Regions from separate parts of the Belliella marina genome, predicted to be linked through region 3. Evidence: riboswitches for the same ligand, from Rfam matches in the RefSeq annotation. Region 3 holds a riboswitch; each other region holds the start of a gene.
The links. A riboswitch is a leader RNA that binds a small molecule or an ion and turns the genes downstream of it on or off. The one in region 3 is predicted to bind cobalamin.

Region 1: another riboswitch for cobalamin. It lies ahead of ACFSKL_RS19435 (TonB-dependent receptor); the one in region 3 lies ahead of ACFSKL_RS14520 (TonB-dependent receptor plug domain-containing protein).
Region 2: another riboswitch for cobalamin. It lies ahead of metE (5-methyltetrahydropteroyltriglutamate--homocysteine S-methyltransferase); the one in region 3 lies ahead of ACFSKL_RS14520 (TonB-dependent receptor plug domain-containing protein).

Annotation. Positions count from the first base shown of each region.
Region 1 covers NZ_JBHUHR010000046.1:92,135-95,422, forward strand. The annotation lists gene ACFSKL_RS19435 (TonB-dependent receptor) at 1-1,809, opposite strand, end outside; cobalamin riboswitch at 1,986-2,215, opposite strand; gene ACFSKL_RS19440 (ABC transporter substrate-binding protein) at 2,386-3,288, shown strand, end outside.
Region 2 covers NZ_JBHUHR010000045.1:177,252-180,539, forward strand. The annotation lists gene ACFSKL_RS17745 (DsbA family oxidoreductase) at 160-870, shown strand; cobalamin riboswitch at 1,149-1,345, shown strand; gene metE (5-methyltetrahydropteroyltriglutamate--homocysteine S-methyltransferase) at 1,593-3,288, shown strand, end outside.
Region 3 covers NZ_JBHUHR010000039.1:140,858-144,145, forward strand. The annotation lists gene ACFSKL_RS14510 (hypothetical protein) at 1-716, shown strand, start outside; gene ACFSKL_RS14515 (hypothetical protein) at 901-1,131, opposite strand; cobalamin riboswitch at 1,625-1,826, shown strand; gene ACFSKL_RS14520 (TonB-dependent receptor plug domain-containing protein) at 1,930-3,288, shown strand, end outside.

The DNA of each region.
Region 1 (3,288 bases), on a different contig from region 3:
GTTGTTTGTAATATTGTTTACTTGAAAGCCTATGGCTGCTTTTATTTTTGGGATGAATTCAAGTTTTTTGCTAAATCCTACATCCAAAATCCCATAAGGCAGTACAGATGAAATATTGTCCGTATTGACATACCTTTCACCGATCCAGTGCGAATTGATAAATGCGGAGTTGGTTTTGTAGGCAAGCCGAAGATTCCCCTGTGCTTTATGCTTGGGAGTATAGGGAAGTTGGTTTCCTTTTGACCTGTCATTCTCAGATATGGTTTTGAGGATCGTGGCAAGGGTGTAATTGTAACTGCCATTGAATTCAACTTGGAATTGATCAAAGGACTTCGTCACAGTGGCGAAGTATTCCAAGCCTTGGTTTCTCACTTCCCTGATATTTTCTGGACTCCAAAAACCTCCTCTTGGTAGCCAAACAATCCAATTGTCCACCCACATGCTGTATAGGTTGATTTGGTTGCTTAGTCTGAATCCATTGCTTGTATATTCTTGTTTGAATCCGAGCTCGGCACTGATACTCTCCTCTGATTCTATGTCTGGATTCCCTCCCGGTACCCAAAATCTATCATTCAGGGTTGGGATTTTGAAACTCCTCGATACAGAAGCATGGGTGCTCAAGTTGTTTTTGTCATTTTTGAAAAATGTCCATTCCGAACCAATACTTGGGGTGAATGGGGCAAGATCACCATCGTAGATCAATTGTCTTAGATTGAAAGAAAACGCAAGATCCGATTGGGGAATGTAATTGACTGATTGGTAAAGTTCAATTCTATTGTCGGTGGCTTCGTAGCTGCTCAGATTCCCTCTTACATGATTGAATCTGACTCCTGATTTTGATTTGACTTTGGAAGAAATATTCCAATCCACATCAGTTGATAGCAGGTATTGGGAGGTTTTGTTGCTGCCACCATTGAAATTCAATTCATCTAGTATGACTCCTGTTTTGATGTTCCAGACAGTAGTAGAGGAGAATCTGTTATAGTCAACTACAGCCCGGAAATTTCTGTCTATCTGATGATCTCTGTCATTGGAACCCATGACCGGTTGGATTTGCCTGTCAGTATGATTCCACCAAATAGATGTACTGAGTTGCTGATGCTCGCTGAGATTCCAAGCCAAATCCTGCATAGCACCGATTTGCTCAATTTCAGCATTTTTTTGTCTCTCCTCCGGACTTCCTGCTCTTGCCAGGTTGTTGAATTTGAAGTTGTTTTTTGAGAAATTCCTATAAACCCGAGATCTGGTTGAGAAATTTTTGTTCGAATATGCATATTCAACTTGCTGATTCCATCTGCCAAAACTTCCCAGCGTACTGAGGATTTTGGTTTGGTGTCCTTTGTTGAAGTTGTTTTTGTTGTTGAGGTGAATGGCTCCGCCGATGGCGTCTGACCCGTACAGTGCCCCGCTGCTGCCATAATGTACGGTAGCTTCATCAAATCCACCTACTGGCAATATCGAAAAATCTGCCTGCCCAAGCGATGGACTGTTGATAGGGAGGCCATTCCAAAAGACAGCATTGTGGCCCGCAGAAGTGCCTCTCATCGTCAGCGATGCTAGCATCCCCGGACCATATTGTCTGAGGAACAATCCGGTTCTTTGTTGCAGCAACTCTGCCAAGGCTTGCCCATTGAAATCTTCCAAATCCCTTGAATTCAAGGTTTGTAGTGTTTGCCCAAAGCTGTATTTCTCAAGTGGGGCAGAGTAAACTTCCACCAGTTTCAGCTCCACCGTATCTTGGGGAGCCAATAAAGAAGTTTCTACTCCAATCGAAAATGAAGTAGCACATAAGAGGCTTAGAAATAGCAATGCCTTTGAAATTAAATAATGAAAACCGATTATTTAATTCAAGTCATTCGTGGAATAAAATTGAGAGAATGGATCATGTCACAAAAACGGAAGATTCTTCAAGTAGAACAGGAGAATTGTGGAATACCAGCTTCTGAAACATTTTCTTTTCATCTCAGCCTTTCACCCGAAAGCTTTGAATTTGATTAGAAGAGGCAGGTCTCCTGGCTTCCTTGAACTTACCGGCCTTCTCGTCCTCTCCCGATAGTGACCGGGACGAACAATGGCAATGGAGGAGGTAAGTTGCTTTCCCGAAAGCGATCGGGAAGAGGTTACAGTTGCGGGGACAGCATCGGTGTTTCACCGAATTCCCATTTAATCCCGAGAGCCTGAAAAAGGATCGAGAACCAATTCTGGGTGCAAACATACGCAATCGCGCTTAATGTATTCAAATATTCTTTGGAATTGTTGGCAGATTTTTGGGTTTAGGCTGGGAATGATTTGGTATGTTTAATTTTTCAGCTTTTTATTTCAAATTGACTAAAAACCATTCCCGTTTGTATCTTTGGAGCGAAATACTTTCAAAACGCGAAAAAAATGCGATATATCACACTTCTGAAATCAGAATTTATTACTCTTGTTTTCTTGTTGGTTTTTGTTTCCTGTGGACAAAAAAAGAATGTTAAAATAGAGAGTAAAGATTTTTTTAAAAACTCCTACGCTACAGGTTTTCAGGTTTTTAATGGGGAAGGTTTTTGGATTTTGGAAGTGACGCAGGCGTTCCCAGGGGAGCATGAGCCATTTAGGTATTTGGTGATGGAGAATGGGAAAGTTGCTCGCCCAGAAGGGGTTTTTGATGCAGTAGTTACTTTGCCTATTGACAAGGTCGTTTTGACATCGACTACCCAAATTCCGCATTTGGATTTGTTGGATTGCACAGAAAAACTGGCTGGATTTCCCAACTTAAACTTAATTTCTTCAAAAAAAGCAAGGGAGCGAATCAGCGCTGGATTGGTAGAAGATCTTGGTTCGGGGGCACAATCCAATGTGGAAATGATGATCGATTTGGAGCCTGATTGGGTGATGATTTCTACTATGGGTGAAGATCTGAAAAATTTGGAGCTTCTGAAAACAGCGGGTGTACCGGCAGTGATCAATGGGGAGTATGTAGAACAGCACCCGTTGGGAAGGGCAGAGTGGATAAAATTCACAGGGGTTTTGCTGGGCAAATACGAGGAGTCCAAAGTTGTGTTTGAAGAGATAGAGCATGAATATTTGGAGGCTTTGGCTTTGGTTTCTGTGATATCAGATGATACCAAGCCTTCAGTGATGGCAGGAGTGATGTACAAAGATATCTGGTATGTTCCTGGCAATGATTCCTGGGGAGCACAGCTTCTGACGGCCGCTGGAGGAAAGTATATCTTCGAAGAGCAATCAGGAATTGGCAGTGCCCAGCTCAATTATGAATATGTCTTGGATAAAGCGCAAGAAGCAGATTAC
Region 2 (3,288 bases), on a different contig from region 3:
TATAAACAGGGTTTCTACGCGGAAATTCAAAAGCACATATTGGGCAAAAAACCGCATTTTTATCTACTTCCATAGCACAGGAAGGGCATTCCTTTGTTTTCATGTTCGGGAACTCTCGTGAGTTAAAATTGATTAACAGTACAAGTAAATTAAAATATTATGAAAATAGAAATATGGTCAGATATCATGTGTCCTTTTTGTTATATAGGCAAAAGGAGACTGGAAGCTGCATTGGAGGATTTTGAGTATAAGGATCATGTTAAGATTGAGTGGAAAAGCTTTCTCTTGAACCCTGATATGAAAACAGACCCATCGAAATCTACTTTGGAGTATTTGTCGGAAACCAAAGGCTGGTCCATGGAGCAAACCCAGCAAATCACAAATCAGGTAGTGGAAATGGCTGAGCAGGAAGGGCTGGTTTACCACATGGACAAAACAGTAGTCGCCAATGCCAAAAATGCCCATCGCTTATTGCAACTTTCCAAAACTTTGGGGAAAGGTGATGCAATGAAAGAGAGGTTGTTGAAGGCTTATTTCACCGAAGGGAAGAATATAGATGATATGGAGACCTTACTATCCTTGGCTACAGAAGTGGGGCTTGAGAGGGATCGTGTATTGGCTTGTTTGGAATCTGATGAGTTTACTGATAAGGTAGAAAAGGATATACAGGAATCCCGCCAAATCGGCGTCAGGGGAGTCCCATTCTTTGTGTTGGACAGGAAATTTGGGATATCGGGTGCACAGCCAAAAGAAACGTTTGAAGAGACCCTCAACAAAGCGTGGAGTGATTTTGTCAAAGAAAATCCAATCCTGGAATTTGCCAAAGGAGTGGATGGAGCTGCATGTGATATTGATGGGAACTGTGATTAATCCGGCTTTGCCATTTAGTATTTGAGAGCGAAACCTGATCGGTATTTAATGTTTCACACTGGGGGAAAATCCCTTGCCTTTCAGATTTTCATAGTTGAACAGAATTTAGAAATAGTTGGCAAATAAAAATACAGCTCAAACAGAATTATATTCTGTGATTGTTCTGAATCAATCTATAAGCTGGCTAAATTTAGGAAGTTTGATTTAAATCTTAGCCAAACTGCTAGGAGGTAATGGGTTTTTGCTAGTTTTGCAGGATTGAAGTTCTTTACTATAATTCTACATCATCCGGAATTGGTTATGCTTAGCTGTGTATTAAAAGGGAATCGTGTGTAAATCACGAACTGTCGCGCAACTGTAAGTAACATTCCAAAGGTTTTTATCCCAGTATGTCCACTGTTCTTTGAAGTAAAGAATGGGAAGGATGGTAAAAGCTGTTACAAGTCAGGAGACCTGCCTATTTCGATATGACGATGCTTTCGCGAATTGAAGCTTTTAGTCAAGTGTGATTCAAATTCCATCAATGTCTTTTTGGCATTTCATAGGTCTTTGATCCAAAGTGATTTACCGATTTTGGTTTTTCATTCAAAGGAAAAGTATGCCTGATTCGTCACGTTGTATGTTTCCAGCACTTTTCTATCTTCTTCTTTCCCAAAAGCATTCTTGATTTATTGTGATGAGCTTTTAACCTATTTATTTCAAACAAATAAAGTTAAAAGACCATGCAAACGCATAATCTTGGCTATCCGCGAATTGGTAGTCAGCGAGAATTGAAAAAGTCCTGTGAAAACTATTGGGCAGGCAAAATCACCAGGCAGGAGCTGTTTCATAAAGGAAATGAAATCAAGCTGGCAAACTGGACATTACAGAAAGAAAGCGGGATAGATTTGATTCCATCCAATGATTTTTCCTACTATGACCAGGTTTTGGATATGGCTTTCAGTGTTGGGGTAATCCCGGAGCGATACCATTCGGTGATTTTTGATAAAAACAACTCAGAGATAGATCTTTATTTTGCGATGGCTAGGGGATACCAAGCCAATGGATTGGATATCAAAGCTATGGAAATGACAAAGTGGTTTGATACCAACTACCACTATATTGTTCCAGAGTTTAAGAAAAATCAAGAGTTCAAGCTTTTTTCTTCGAAAATAGTGCAGGAGTTTGCGGAAGCCAAACTGGCTGGTTTCAAAACCAAACCTGTTATTTTGGGACCTGTGTCATTTCTTTTGTTGGGAAAAGAAAAAGAAGAGGGGTTTGAGAGAATAGATTTACTTAGAAACCTACTCCCTGTTTATTTCCAAATAATAGATAAACTTATTGAGCATGGGGTAGAATGGATTCAGTTTGATGAGCCATTTTTGGCAATGGATCTTTCTGCAAAGGAAAAAGAAGCCTTCCAGAGTGTATATTCCCAAATCAGAAAGAGATATCCTCACCTGAAAACAATGGTGGCGTCATATTTTGGGGGATTGCTTGATAATCTGAGCATTGCCACCTCACTTCCAATCTGCTGTCTTCACGTTGATTTGGTTCGTTGTCCAGATCAGTTGGAGGATTTATTGGTAAACAAACCTGCGAATCTTTCCATTTCATTGGGTGTGGTCGATGGGAGAAATATTTGGAAAAACGATTACAAAAAATCTTTGACCTTGATTCAAAAGGCATTGGAAAAGGTTGATTCAGAGAAACTATTCATCGCTCCTTCCTGCTCCATGCTTCATTCACCATGTGATTTGGATAGTGAAGTGAAATTGGACGAAGGGATCAAGTCTTGGTTGTCTTTTGCAAAGCAAAAACTGGCAGAGGTGGCTGACCTGAAGCAATTGGCTGAACTTGGGGATGTTGAAAGATTGATAGGCGAGGGTGCCATCCAAAGTGAATTGCTAAGTGCTTATCAAGAAAACCAAAAAGCAGTTTCGGACAGGGCAAGTTCTGGCTTAATCCATAAAAGTGAAGTCAAAGAGCGCCTTGGGAATGTAAAGGAGTCTGATTTTGAAAGAACCAGTGTTTTTCAAGACAGGAAGACGAAGCAATCTGAATTGCTTAAATTACCTTTGTATCCAACCACAACCATTGGTTCATTTCCACAAACCAAAGATATCAGAAAGGTAAGGGCTGATTTCAAAAACGGAAGGATCAGTGAGCAGGAATATGAACAGTTTATCAAAGACGAAACCGAGAGGACGATCAGGATCCAGGAAGAAATTGGTCTGGATGTATTGGTTCATGGAGAGTTTGAACGGAATGACATGGTTGAGTATTTTGGAGAGCGATTGCATGGATTTGCTTTTACACAATTTGGATGGGTCCAAAGTTATGGAAGCCGCTGTGTGAAGCCACCGATCATCTATGGCGATGTGTACCGCTCTGAACCCATGACTGTTTTTTGGTCAAAGTTTGCACAATCCCTAACCA
Region 3 (3,288 bases):
AGAATGTATTGGCAGATGACGGGAATTTGATGATGAAAAATGACACGATTGGTGTTTCACACGCGTTCAACAGTACTGATGGTACAGTCTTGGTTCGAATAGAAAACTATTCGCAAAACCCAATGCTCATTAATTTGACAAAATCAGCACTTACGATCAATGGGAAGACTTTCGGTTACGTGGATGGAAAATCTACCGTCAGAGGTTGGTTAGACACTTTTGGTTCAGCAGATGGAGGTCAATTCGGATCATTTGGTGGAGAAATTGCAGGAAAGACCAATACTTTGTTTGTTCCACCACATTCCTATGTGGAAGGATCATTTGCGAACATCCAACCGGAAGTCAGAAAAATCGTTGGAGATGGATTTCAAGGAAATAGGGTTGATTATCCTTTGTTTGATACTCCAGCCAGCACCACGCTTTCATTCTATGAAGACACCAATTCCCCCATGAAGTTGAGCAGTTTCATCAATTATTCCTTGATAGACGAGGACAATAGACCAATTTCCACCAAAGTTGTCAACCAAAACTTCTATATGTCAGGTTTTTTTGAAGTGAAAAATATGGGCAACATGGAGCTGAACCGAAATTTGCTTACCAGGGAAGATTTGGGGAGTTATTCCATTTCCAGAGGACATGGTGCGGGGGTGGTCCTATTTTTGGCAGGATTAGTAGGCTTGGTAGTAGTTTTGGCAGATTTGGTCGATGAAGAATAGTCCTTAAAGTATAAAGAATAGATCAGATTCAAATTGAACCACAATTCTATATTGTGTATTATTCTTATAGAAAAAGCCATTCATGTCTCACATAATAAGATCAATAGAAAAGGGCGTTTTCTCCAAAACCAGAAAGGTTTTAGGAAAATCTATCTAGGAAAAATATGTATAATTGGAATTGATATCAATCTTTGGCAGTAATTTCTGACTCGGCTATTTCGCTTTCTTCAATGACTTTTCCAAGATCAACACCTCCTCTAAACAAAAGCATGCCACCAGCGATTCCAAGTGGATAGTTTTTGCTTTGTAAACCGTGAACAAGAAGGTAAGCCCCCGAAAAGATGGATACTGCAGGCTCTATACTTTTCAATCCTTTTCTGATGTTGATAAAAATCATTTTTGCCAAAGATGCCATATTCAATTTGTTTATATGAATAATAAATTATGTATATCCGCTTTCTTACCAGTAGCCACACAAAATGATAAGTTTTAAATCAATTTATGTACTGATAACTTAATGACTGATAGCTAATAACGATTATCCTATTGAACCATATCTTTAATTTAGATTCTGGTGTTATTGAGGGAAATCGTGTAATAAATTAAAATTTTCACACCTAAAGTGAAAGAATATAGGATTTAAATTGCAAATATCCTGCCTAATTATTCCCAAAATGAACATTATTCCAAACTATTTTTCATTGCTTGGTCTCTATTTGATTTTTAAGAATAGCCAGTATGACGGTAACCATAGTTGAGAGCTATTCACGGATTTGACTAGATCGAACAAACCCATTGGATACTTCCATTTCAAGATTCTGCAAAGTCAGGATACCAGAAGAGCAATGCAATTCAGTATTGAAATTGAAGTTTTTAAACAAAATATTTCATTATAACGAAATACGATCTACCTTCGCAGCCGAATTGGTTTCCTATCAGACATAGTCAGGTAGGGATTAAACTGGAATCCGGTGCAAATCCGGAACTGTCCCGCAGCTGTAAGCTCATCATGCTATCTCCAAGTTTTAATGGTCACTTTCTGTTTTCACAGATGGGAAGGCCGGAAGGTAGTGAGTAAGTCAGAATACTTGCCAATTGGATAAATTATTCACGCTTTCGGGGATTGAAGCTTGAAAACAAATGCACTTGTGTGCTATCTATTTGATTTCAAAGTATTTCGTTGAAAGCTATTTGGTCCTAACAAATAGTTTTGATGAGCAAAATTGAACTTATTCCTTTTGGGGATTGGTGCAGGTATTTCTTTATCTTTTCTGTAATGCTTTTAGGCATGTGCTATGCAGGGGAAATTTATGCCCAAAAGCAAAATGCTGGATTGGATACCGGAAAGGTACATGATTTAGATGAAGTAGCAGTACGATCGGAACGCTATAAGCTTGATTTGGAATCACCCACGCCAACCCAAGTTTTGAGCGGAAAGGATATCGAGAAGCTGAACAGCTTTTCGGTCGCTGATGCTATTCGATACTTCACAGGAGTGCAGCTGAAGGATTATGGTGGGATAGGAGGGCTCAAAACCATCAATGTCAGAAGCCTTGGAAGTGCACACACAAGTGTTTTCTATGACGGGGTGATTATTGGCAACGCACAGAATGGCCAGGTTGATTTGGGCAAATTCTCACTTGACAACATTGAAGCCATTGAGCTTTTTAATGGCCAAAAGTCTTCGATCTTCCAACCTGCCAAAGGATTCTTTGCGTCAAATACACTTTTTTTGCAAAGCAGAAAGCCTGTTTTTTCTGGGAATGCAAAATCAAACACCAAACTTTCCCTAAAAACCGGATCTTTTGGATTGTTCAACCCATCGGTGCTTTATGAACAGCGGTTGTCGGATAGGCTGTCTTTAGCCAGCAATATTGAATATGTTACGGCGCATGGCGAATACAAGTACAGGTACAAAAAAGAAGGGGGATACGATACCACTGCCATTCGGCAAAATGGGGATATCAATTCATTCCGAGGTGAATTAACACTTTTTCAACAATTCAAATCTGGTGGTAAGGCTAGTTACAAAGCTTATTTTTACCAATCAGAGAGAGGACTCCCCGGTGCCATCGTGGCTAATATTTTCAGCCATTACCAACGTTTGTGGGATAGGAATTTCTTTGTCCAGGGACAAATACAAAAATCCCTATTCGAAAATCACGAAATGTTGCTGAATGTCAAATACAGCCATGATTACAACCGCTATGTGGATCCAAATTATCAAACTACCAAAGGTGCTTTGGATAACCATTACCGGCAAAGCGGCATTTATGGCTCATTGGTCAACCTGTATGCCATAAAGTCATGGTGGGATGTTTCCCTCGCCACAGACTTTAGCTACAATAGCCTTGATGCCAATCTGTATAGATTTGCCTATCCTACGCGCTTTTCTACTTACTTGGCATTTTCCAGTGCCATGCATTGGGATCGCTTGGAAATTCAGGCAAACCTCTTGGGGGCATACATAGTGGATGAGGTTGAACATTATCGGGGGACTGGCAATGAAAGTGTTTTTTGTCCAGTAGTTTCCATGTCATTCCAGCCATTTGAAAATTACGAAACATTTCGA